One region of the Streptomyces sp. NBC_00273 genome, then DNA from elsewhere that is predicted to be linked to it. Evidence: riboswitches for the same ligand, from Rfam matches in the RefSeq annotation. Region 1 holds a riboswitch; the other holds the start of a gene.
The links. A riboswitch is a leader RNA that binds a small molecule or an ion and turns the genes downstream of it on or off. The one in region 1 is predicted to bind guanidine.
Positions count from the first base shown of each region.

Region 2: another riboswitch for guanidine. It lies ahead of OG386_RS07300 (Ohr family peroxiredoxin); the one in region 1 lies ahead of OG386_RS06835 (MBL fold metallo-hydrolase).

Region 1 is NZ_CP108067.1:1,599,523-1,604,686, reverse strand. It holds gene OG386_RS06850 (IS110 family transposase) at 142-1,362, shown strand; gene OG386_RS06845 (SMI1/KNR4 family protein) at 1,519-2,061, opposite strand; gene OG386_RS06840 (SMI1/KNR4 family protein) at 2,280-2,843, shown strand; guanidine-III (ykkC-III) riboswitch at 2,940-3,007, shown strand; gene OG386_RS06835 (MBL fold metallo-hydrolase) at 3,019-3,897, shown strand; gene OG386_RS06830 (PP2C family protein-serine/threonine phosphatase) at 4,096-5,133, opposite strand.
Region 2 is NZ_CP108067.1:1,698,730-1,703,893, reverse strand. It holds gene OG386_RS07315 (nuclear transport factor 2 family protein) at 1-52, shown strand, start outside; gene OG386_RS07310 (peptidoglycan recognition protein family protein) at 165-959, shown strand; gene OG386_RS07305 (hypothetical protein) at 979-1,428, opposite strand; gene OG386_RS07300 (Ohr family peroxiredoxin) at 1,415-1,900, opposite strand; guanidine-III (ykkC-III) riboswitch at 1,975-2,037, opposite strand; gene OG386_RS07295 (hypothetical protein) at 2,161-2,376, shown strand; gene OG386_RS07290 (hypothetical protein) at 2,398-2,589, opposite strand; gene OG386_RS07285 (vWA domain-containing protein) at 2,760-3,944, opposite strand; gene OG386_RS07280 (AAA family ATPase) at 3,960-5,159, opposite strand; gene OG386_RS07275 (ankyrin repeat domain-containing protein) at 5,156-5,164, opposite strand, start outside.

The DNA.
Region 1 (5,164 bases):
TACCGTCCGGCTGCCGGGCCCGTTCTTCATGGCTCCGGCCAGGTGGAACATGACCTGATAGGAGCTTGGTCAGAAGCCCCCTCAATGTCCTGTCTGTCCCACCTGGCCGGTGTCACCTCCGGCTAGGAAGGCACCTCCAGCATGACAGCAGCGGACACAGCGGGCACGAGCGGCCAGTGGGTGTTCGGCGGTGTGGACTCGCACGCCGACACCATCCACGTCGCGGTCATCACCGACAACGGCGGCCACCTCGCCGACGCAGAGTTCCCCACCACCACCGCCGGATACACGGCAGCCCTGGCCTTCCTCTGCGCCCACGGGGACGTGATCGCGATCGGCGTGGAAGGCACCGCGTCCTACGGAACCGGGTTCACCCGCGCCGCCGTCGCCGATGGCCTGAGCGTGCTCGAAGTCAACCGCCCCGACCGCGCCGAACGCCGCCGCAGCGGCAAGTCCGACCCCATCGACGCCTACGCCGCCGCCCGCGCCGCACTCTCCGGACGCGCCTCCAGCGCGCCCAAGGACGAGACCGTCACTGGCATACGCGCCCTCCACAACGCCGCCCGGTCCACGGTCAAAGCCCGCACCGCCGCCATGAACCAGATCGGGCACATCCTCGTCAGCGCCCCCGAAACCATCCGCGCCCGCTATCGGGCCCTGCGGGGAAAGCCGCTCATGGATGCCCTGGCACGACTGCGGCTCACGGCAACGACAGACGCCGTCCACACCGCCGTGCTGAGCGCTTTGAAGAGCCTCGCCCGACGCGTCCAGGCCCTGACCGCTGAACACGACGAGCTCACAGCAACACTCGACAGTGTGGTCACCGAACACAATCCGGGCCTGCGGGGCGCCTACGGCGTCGGCCCCGACACCGCGGCCCAGCTCCTGATCACCGCAGGCGGCAACTCCGACCGTCTCCGCACCGAAGCTTCCTTCGCGGCCCTGTGCGGGGTCGCCCCCGTTCCTGCCTCCAGCGGGAAGACCAACCGTCACCGCCTCTCCCGAGGCGGCGATCGCGCCGCCAACGCGGCCCTCTACCGGATAGCCCTCGTCCGCATGGCCAGCGACCAGCGCACCCGCGACTACGTGGCCCGCCAGACCGCGGCCGGCCGGACCAAGAAGGAGATCATCCGCCTCCTCAAACGGGCCATCGCCCGGGAAGTGTTCCGCTACCTCACCACGACGGTCGCCGTCCCCGAGGTCGCGGACCTGCGGCCCACACGCCAGGCCAAGAACATCACCCTCACCGCCGTCGCCCACCACTTCGGCGTCTGGCCATCGGTCATCTCATGCATCGAACGCGGCACCCGCCGCGACGACAACCTCGCCAACGCCTACCGCGACTGGCTCACCACTGCTTGACAGCCAATAGGAGCTTCAGCGCCTCAGTTGCAGCCAGGCCGCGCCCCGAAGCCAACGAAGCGGGCTTCCGGCGGGACGCATCCCAGTGGCCCGGACCGGTGCGGCGTGCGAGCCTCACCCCGTGGACCGAGCCCGCCGTACGTGGGACGCATCAACTCAGACGAAACTGGAGCTGGAAGCGAACCCGTGCGGTCCTTCCGTCGGGAAGTCGTAGAACACGTCGGACTCCGCGTCGCCGGTGAGGAGCACGGACCGCAAGAACTCGGCACACGACCGGGCGTGGAATTCCCATTCCCGGCCGCGTCCCTCCTTGACCGCCACGGTCCACCGGTCGGGTTCCTGGTCGGGGCGGGCCAGCCAGTGAAGACAGTCACCGTTCTCGGTCACGGCCCAGGCGATGGCGCGGGATCCCGTCCCGTCGAGTTCGGAGGGCTTGGGCTCCCCGCCCGTCCAGAGCCCCTGCTGGGCTGCGGCGCGGATGTGGTTCTCCGACGCCAGGTCGTAGTACTTGTTGGGGCAGTCCGGCTCCAGTACCCAGATGGCGTCGTCGAAGAGGCCACCGCCGTAGAGGTCGACGAGCTGCTTGTAGTCGCTCGGTAGGATCGTTCCGAGCTCCTCTTCGACGCGCGCCCAGTCGTGGGCCCGAGGGGCATCCGTCGGTGGGATCGCGCGGGTGAGGTGGGCGATGGCAGGGTGCACGGCCGTTGTTCCTCCAGCTCGGGTTCCGCCGTCCCTCCGGCAGGTTGAGGACAGCGGTGACGTCGTATGCGACGGGCTCCGCTGAGCCGCCTCCTCCGGATCCTGCCGGATGATCCCGGTCCGCCCGCCCCCGGCAAGAAGGCGCCCGGCCGAAGGCGTTGCCCGTCCTGGCGACCCGCCCACGGGCATCGGCTAGGGGTTCCAGTAGCGTCGGTTCCATGATCGCCCTCGATGCCCTCGTCCGCCTCTGCCCGCCGCCCGCCGATCCGCCGCCCGCGGTGGACTGGGCGCAGGCCGAGCGCGCCCTGGGTGTGGCTCTGCCCACCGACTACAAGCGGCTCGTCGAGACGTACGGCGACGGCCTCTTCGACGACACGGTCTGGCTGCTCGTCCCCCACTCCGCCCACAACGACTGCGACCTGCACGCGCAGAAGACGGAACGGGACGAGATCTTGGCCAACCTATGGGAGATCGAGGCGAAGCCCGCCGGCCTGCTGGAAGCGGGGGCCCTGGTCCTGCCGTGGGCGTTCGAGGAAGGCACGGGGGCCTTCCTGTACTGGCTGGTGAGGCCCGGCCAGCAGCCCGATGAGTGGACCGTGCTCTACAACGAGGGGCGCGGCCCCCTGTGGGAGGACCACGACATGGGGTGCTCGGCCTTCCTCCTGGCGGTGCTCACGGGAACGGCGGAAACGGAATACTTCGGCCACCTCAGCGAGGTGCCGAAGCCGACGGAGCACTGGTTCGAGACGGCCGGCCAAGTCTTCGGCATGCCCAGCCACTGACACCGACGGGATGCTCTCGACACGTCGGTTCGCCGCAGGGCACCGGACCGGGCGCCGGGCAGCAGGGCCGTGGATCAACGTCGTGGTAGCGTCGCGGCGGAGGCTCACAGGTGCCCGCCCCGGACGAGATGTGCGCCGTACCCGGCCTGCTAAGACGACGCACTCAGGAGGCGTCATGGCTGCAGACACATCCCCTATCGATTTCGACGGCCCGGCTTCCGGGCCCCGCGAGTTGGACGTCCGCTGGATCCACGGCTCACCATCGTCCAAGCACAACACTGACCCGGACATCCAGGTCCACGCGTACGACGAGCACACGGTCATCCTGCGGCAGAACATGGCGATCCACTACGAAGCGCCGTTCCTGTTCCTGCTGTTCGGCAACGACCGGGCGGTGCTGATCGATACCGGGGCCACTGCGTCACGTGCGTTCTTCCCCCTGCGCGTGGTGGTGGACCAGCTCGTCGACGACTGGCTCGCCCGCCACCCCCGCCCGGAGTACCACCTGCTGGTGCTGCACACACACGCCCACGGCGACCACATCGCGGGCGACGGTCAGTTCGCCGACCGCCCCGACACCACGGTGGTCGCAGCGGAACTCGCCACGGCCTGGAAGTACTTCGGATTCGACGAGAACCCCGCGGCCGTGGCGAGGGTCGATCTGGGAGGCCGCACGCTCGAGTGCCTGGCCACCCCCGGGCACCACGAGGCAGCCGTCACGTTCTACGACGCGTGGACCGGGTTCCTGCTCACCGGCGACACGGTCTATCCGGGCCGCCTCTACGTCCAGGACCGGTACGCCTTCTCCCGGACCATCGACCGCCTGATCGAGTTCTGCGAACGCAGACCGGTCACCCACGTCATGGGTTGCCACATCGAGATGACCACCGAACCGGGCGTGGAGTACCCGGTCCGCACCACCTACCAGCCCCACGAACCCCCACTGCAGATGACGACCGGCCACCTGCACGAGATCCGCGCCGCACTCGACGAGATGGGCGACCAGCCCCGCCGACTCGCCTTCCCCCTCTTCGTCATCTGCCCGGACGACTGAGCCACGCCGAGTAGCCAGCTGGTTCCCCACCAGCGCATTCGCGGATCAGACCGCGCCGCACGTTGCCGCGGCGCACACGAAGAGTGGCCGACGGAGCACGGTCGGCAAGAACGGGCGGGGCGGCGAGGGTCGGGTGCCGGCTCCCGGCGACGGCGGGTTCGGTGCTGAACCGGGGCGCCCCGGCGGTACGCGACGGGCTCACGGCTCGCACAGACGTACGGCGAGGGCGGCGATGTCGTCGTCGAGGCGTCCCTTGCTGTGGCGGAGGAGGTCGCGGTGAAGGGCCGTGAGCAGTTCGTCGGGCGGTGTGGGGGGCTGCCGACGCATCCAGGCCGCCAACGGGAAGAACTCGCCGTCGCGGGCGCGGGCCTCGGCGATCCCGTCGGTATAGAGGAGCAGGAGGTCGTCGGGGGCGAAGTCGAACGTGTCGACGCTGTAGTGGTCGCCGATCAGCTCCGCGAGGCTGAGCAGGGGAGAGGGGGTGGTGGACTCGAGCGTGAGGACCTTCCCCTGGTTGAGGAGCAGGGGCGGAGGGTGTCCGCAGTTGAGGATGTCGATGCGTCTACCCCCGTGGGGGATCTGGACGAGGAGGGCGGTGGCGAAGCGCTCCAGGGGCCCCTCGGGGGGGAACGCGCCGTTGTAACGGGTGCTGCTGGCGTCCATGCGGCGTGCGACGTCGACCATGTCGATCTCGCCGTACGCAGCCTCCCGGAAGGCGTTCACGATCGCCGCGGCTGCCCCCACCGCCGGCAGGCCCTTGCCCCGGACGTCGCCGATGAGCAGCCTGACCCCGAACGGCGTGTCGACCACCTCGTAGAAGTCCCCGCCGATGCGGGCCTCGGCCGCGGCCGCGAGGTACAGCGACTCGATCTCGATGCCGCCGAAGCGGCGCGGCAGGGGGCTGAGCACCACCTGCTGCGCCGCGTCGGCGACGAGCCGTACCTGGAAGAGGGTGCGCTCCCGTTGGAGCCGGACATGGCTCCCGTACGCGGCGGCCACGGTGACCGCGATGATCCCCGCGGCCGTCCACCACGTCCCCAGATCCGGGAAGACGAAGCTGAGGCCGATCATCAGGATGAGACAGACCGTCCCGAGCAGGACGGTGGGCAGCACCGGCCACATGGCGGCGGCAAGGGCCGGCGCCGCGGGCAGGAGACGGCTGAAGGCCATTTCCGGCGGAGTGTTGTACGCCAGGCTGGCGATGACGACGGTCAGGATGACCGGCGACAGCCGCACAAGTCGTCCCGGGCCGGGGCGCCTGCGTAGC
Region 2 (5,164 bases), 99 kb from region 1:
ACTGGGCGTCTGGTGGACCGACGGGGAGGAGACTCCCCAGGGCCTCGGCTAGGCCGTGTCGGACGCCGAGGACTCCCGGTGGGGCCACCGATGGTGGTACGTCCGGGGGTTGCGCGGTGTGTCTGCGCGGCCGGTGGAGGGGGAGTCCCCTTCAATGGCGCCGCATGACCTCCTCCGCACTGCACCAGCCGTCGGCGCGCGCCGCGGCCCCGTACACCCGCCGGTCGGTCCTCAGGGGAGCCTTCGCCCTGACCGCCGCCGCGGCACTGCCGCTCGCCACGGCGGGGCGGGCGTACTCCGCCGCCGGCCCGGACATCATCGGCTGCGCCGCCTGGGGTGCGCGGGCGGCGTCCGAACCCGTCGTCGTCCTGGCTAACGGCCCGGAGCGGATCATCGTCCACCACACGGCGACTGCGAACGTGACGGACTACTCGCAGCAGCGCGCCTTCGCCCTCGCCCGCGCCATCCAGACGTACCACATGGACGCGCAGGGCTGGATCGACACGGGTCAGCACTTCACCGTCAGCCGCGGGGCCTTCGTGCTGGAGGGGCGCCACAACAGCCTGGCCGAGCTGCGCACCGGCACCCGCCAGGTGCGGGCGGCACACTGCGTCGGCCAGAACACCGTGTCGATCGGCATCGAGAACGAGGGCACGTACACCTCGCAGGACCCGCCGGCGGCGCAGTACGCGGCCCTGGCCGACCTGTGCGCACACGTCTGCGACCAGTACGGCCTGCCCGCGTCGGAGATCTACGGCCACCGCGACTTCAACGCCACGTCCTGCCCCGGCGACCGCCTCTACGCCATGCTCCCGACCCTGCGCAAGGACGTCGCCGCCCGACTCGGCAGGCCCCTGTCGGAGGAGGCGGTCGACCCCATCGAGGACCTGGTCCGCCAGGCCACCGGTCGGCCGGCTTCGGAGTACGCGGAATACCTCCCGGCGGGTCTCCTGCACTGACGGTTCCCCGCCGCCCCGGCTACAGCCGCCAGTACGTACCGGCACCGGAATCGACGTGCACCACGTGGCGGCCGACGCGCACCACGTGGTGGTCCGGGCCCGACCAGGAGCCGCACGCGCCGTCGGCAGCGGGCAGTGGGGCCCAGATCTCCAGGAAGGTGCTGCCGTCCGGGTTGGTGCCCCGTTCGACGAGGTTCGCACCGTCCCACCGGAAGGTGCCGGCGTCTTCGCCGGGCTCGCCCGTGAGGTGGTGGAAGTGCACCTGGGAGCCGTCGAAGGACGTCTCGCCGGCGAAGCCCCGGCTGTCGGCGTAGTACGACCCGGCCTGCAGCCACACCACTTCGCGGTCCTCGACGAGGGGCCCGCCGTCGCGGCTGATGCCGCGCCGCAGCCAGGCGCCGTGCTCGGGCACGGGAACGCCGGGGCCGTCCGGGAGGTGCCCGCCCGGCCCGGACTCAGGCGCGGTCATCGGCGGCGGGCTCGACGGACTCGACCGCCTCGGGCTCGGCGGGCTCGTCCAGGGCCAGGAGCGTCAGCGGTACGTTGCCGCGCACGGCCTGGGAGTACGGGCAGACCGCGTCCGCCCGGTGCAGCAGGGGCTGGAGGTCCACGGCCCGCCACCCGGGCAGGCCGACGGTGAGCGTCACCGCGAGGCCGTACCCGGCGGGCGTGTCCGTGGTGCCGAGCTGGACCTCGCAGGCCACGCGTGCGGTGGAGGCGTCCGCCCCGAACTCGGCGGCGACCTCCGCGAGCGCGGAAGTGAAGCAGGCGGCGAAACCGGCCGCGAACAGCTGCTCGGGGTTGGTGGTGCCGGGCACCTTCTTGCGCGGCGGGGCGAGGCGGACGTCCAGGCGTCCGTCGTCCGTGCGGACGGATCCGGTACGTCCCCCCGCGGCGTGCGCGGTCGTCCGGTACAGGCTGCGGGTGAGTGGCACGGTCATGGCGTACGCCCATCTTGCTCGACGAGGACGCTGCCCGGGTGCGGACAGCGGACGGCGCTGCTCGTGCAGCACCTCGCGCGTCGTCGTGCGTAACCGGGTACGGCGCATCTCGTCCGGGGCCTTGGACCGGCCGCCGGACAATCTAGCAACGCGGGCCGCGGTCGGGGACGTCCCTCGCGGTGAAGTTCCTCACGGGGCCGCGGCGCCGGACCGATCGCCGGCGCCCCGGCCCCGCTGCCTACACTCGGCCCGTGGACGCGATGAGATGTACGTACTGCGGTGGCGTCGGCCTGGAGCCGGGTTTCGTCGAGGACGCCGGCGAGGGGGCCCGGGGGTACGCGCGCTGGATCGCCGGGGAGCTGGAACGCGGTCTGTTCGGCGGTGCCAAACGGCTGGGAAAGCCCCGGCGGCGCATCGAGGCGTTTCGCTGCCCGCACTGCGCCCACCTGGAGCTCTTCGCCACCGAAGCCGTCTGACGGCCGGCTGCCCTGCCCGGGTCAGGGCGCGTGGTGCTGGATGCCCCGCTGACCGGGTACCTGGGTCGACCGGGGAGCGCCCGAGCGGCGGCGGTCGGCCCGCTGTCGCCGGCCCGGGAACGGGTTGCGCCGCACGGTGGCGCTGGGGGCTGCGATCAGAAGGCCGACAAGTGCGAGGACCGCGACGAGGATGAGCACGTTGACGAGGTTCATGGTCCTGCCTTTCGTCGAGTGGTGACTGCCTGTCACTACATCTTGTTACCGAATTGCGGGCCGTTAAACACAGAGGGTGACAAGATGCGTCATTGAGGGGCGTGTTGGTGCCGTGTCGGCAAAGGCCGCCGGAAGCAGGTCACTTGGCGAATCGCCCGCACCTGCCGCCCTCACGTGGCCAGGTCGACGCGTACGGTTTCCACCCAGGACGGGGGCGGGGGCGGTGCGTTCCCGACCAGTGCGGCGATCAGCCGGCAGGACGGCGTCTCGTCCGGCCAGGGCGTGAACCCGTCGGTCAGCACGACCACGATGTTCGGCCGGTCGGGCAGGGCCAGGGCCGCGCCGATGCCGACCCGCATGTCCGTCCCCCCGCCACCGGCCAGGGTCACCTCGCCGGCACTGCGCACCCGGGTCACGGCGTGCACGTCGGCGTCGCACGCGAGGACGGCGACCCGGTTGCCGCCGACGCCCACCTCCCGCAGGACGCCCGTGACTTCGGCGAGCGCGGCCGCGAGCTCGTCCGGGCCCATCGATCCCGAGGTGTCGATGACGACGGCCACCCGCGGCAGCGGCCTGCGCAGACTGGGCAGCACCACCCGGCCGCCGAGCGCGGGTGTCCGGCGCGAGGGGCGGCGGTACGTGTAGTCCACCGCGCCGGCCGCCCAGGCGGCGGCCTCGCGGACCGCTCCCGCCAGAGCCCGGCGCCAGTCGACGGAGGGCTCCAGGACCTCCTCGGCCCACCGGGCCCAGCCCTCGGGGACCCGACCCCGGGTGCGCCGGTGGGCCCGTACGGCCTCGGCGGTCTGCCGGCGCAGGGCCTCGGCCTCCACCGGTCCGACCCGGGCGGGGCCGCCGTCCCCGCCCAGCTCCCAGGGCACGGGGGTGCCGTGCGCACCGGAGCCGCAGTCCGGCCCGTGGGGCGTCGGGGGAATCGCCGGCAGGTACGTCTCGAACAGGCCGCCCGTGGGCAGGCCGTAGAGCCTGGGCTCCATCCGGCCCTCGGGCAGCGCCAGCCCGTCGGCCAGCAGGTCGTCGTTGATCTCGCAGTCCTGGGCGATGTTGACCCGGACGTGGTCGCGCTGGTCGGCGGCGGGCAGCCGCTCCGCCCGGCCGTGGTGGTCGCGCAGCAGGTGCGCCACCTCGTGGATCCACACCCCGGCCAGCTGGGCCACCGGGGTCGCCTCGACGAAGGCGGGCGAGACGTAGCAGCGCCAGTGCCGGTCGACGCCCATGGTGCGCACCCCGGCCGAAGGGACGACGGTCAGGGCGTACAGGGCGGAAGCGAGGTACGGACGGGTCTCGGCGGCCCTGTAACGGGCCGCCAGCAGCTTCGCGCGGTCCAACTCCGGGCGCACGGCGCAGGACCGGGCTCAGTTGCCGCCCGGCAGCGAGCCGGACAGCTGGAGCAGTTGCGCGAAGGCGTCGATGCCGGCGGGCACCGGCCAGTCGAGGTCGCGCATCGCGGCGAGGTCGGCGGCGGCGCGGGCCGCGACGTCGGGCACGCCCGCGTCCACGGCCTTGGCGAGGACCGCCCAGCCCGCCTCCCACCGGGGACGGGTGAGCTCGCTCTGCACGGCCGCGACCACGGCGATGAGGAAGGCCAGCTGCCGGTCGCCGCGCTCGGGCAGGGCGAAGGCGTCGGGGTCGGCCAGCACCCGGTCCGGGTCGGGCAGGTCGAGGTGTTCGAGGTACGAGAGCAGTTCGATCCCGGCGGCTTCGCCCACGGCGCCGGTGAGCGCGGCAGCCAGCGCTTCCCGGCCCGTCGATGCCGCGTACCCCGTGGCCAGCAGCCGCAGGGCCATCTCCCAGGTACGCGGGGAGGGCCAGCCGCGGCCCCGTCCGGCGGCCTCGGCCGGCATGTGGTGGACCAGGCCCGGACGGGCGGTGAGGAAGCCGGAGACGGCGCCGCGGGCCCGGGCGACCGAACCGGAGGCCTTGGCGGGATCGACGGCCGGGATCGCCACCTCGGGCCAGGTGCCGGCCATGCCGCGGGCCACGGTGCGCGGATTGTGCGTCCAGTCGAGGTGGACGAAGCGGTTCGCGAGCGGCGGGCTGAGGTGCCAGCCGTCCGCGGCGCTGGCGGGCGGATTGGCCGCGGCGACGATCCGTACCGCCGCCGGCAGTTCCAGGCTGCCGACCCGGCGCTCCAGGACCACGCGCAGCAGGGCCGCCTGCACGGCCGGCGGGGCGGAGGACAGCTCGTCGAAGAACAGCAGCCCGTGGCCGGTGCGGGCGAGTCGTACCGCCCAGTCCGGCGGGGCCATGGGGACGCCCGTGGTGGCCGGGTCCTCGCCGACGATGGGCAGCCCCGCGAAGTCGGAGGGCTCGTGGACGCTGGCGATGACGGTCTCCAGCCGCACGCCGAGCGCGGTGGCGAGCTGCTCCATGCCGGCGGACTTGCCGATGCCGGGCTCACCCCACAGGAGCACCGGCTGATTGGCCGTCACGGCGAGCGCCAATGCTTCCAGTTGGGGGTTGGTGGCGGGCTCGGTGCGGGTGGCGCCCAGCCGGGCGCCCAGGGCGTCGGCGGCGGCCAGGGCGCGGGCGGGCTGGGGCTGGGTCGCACTCATGCGTC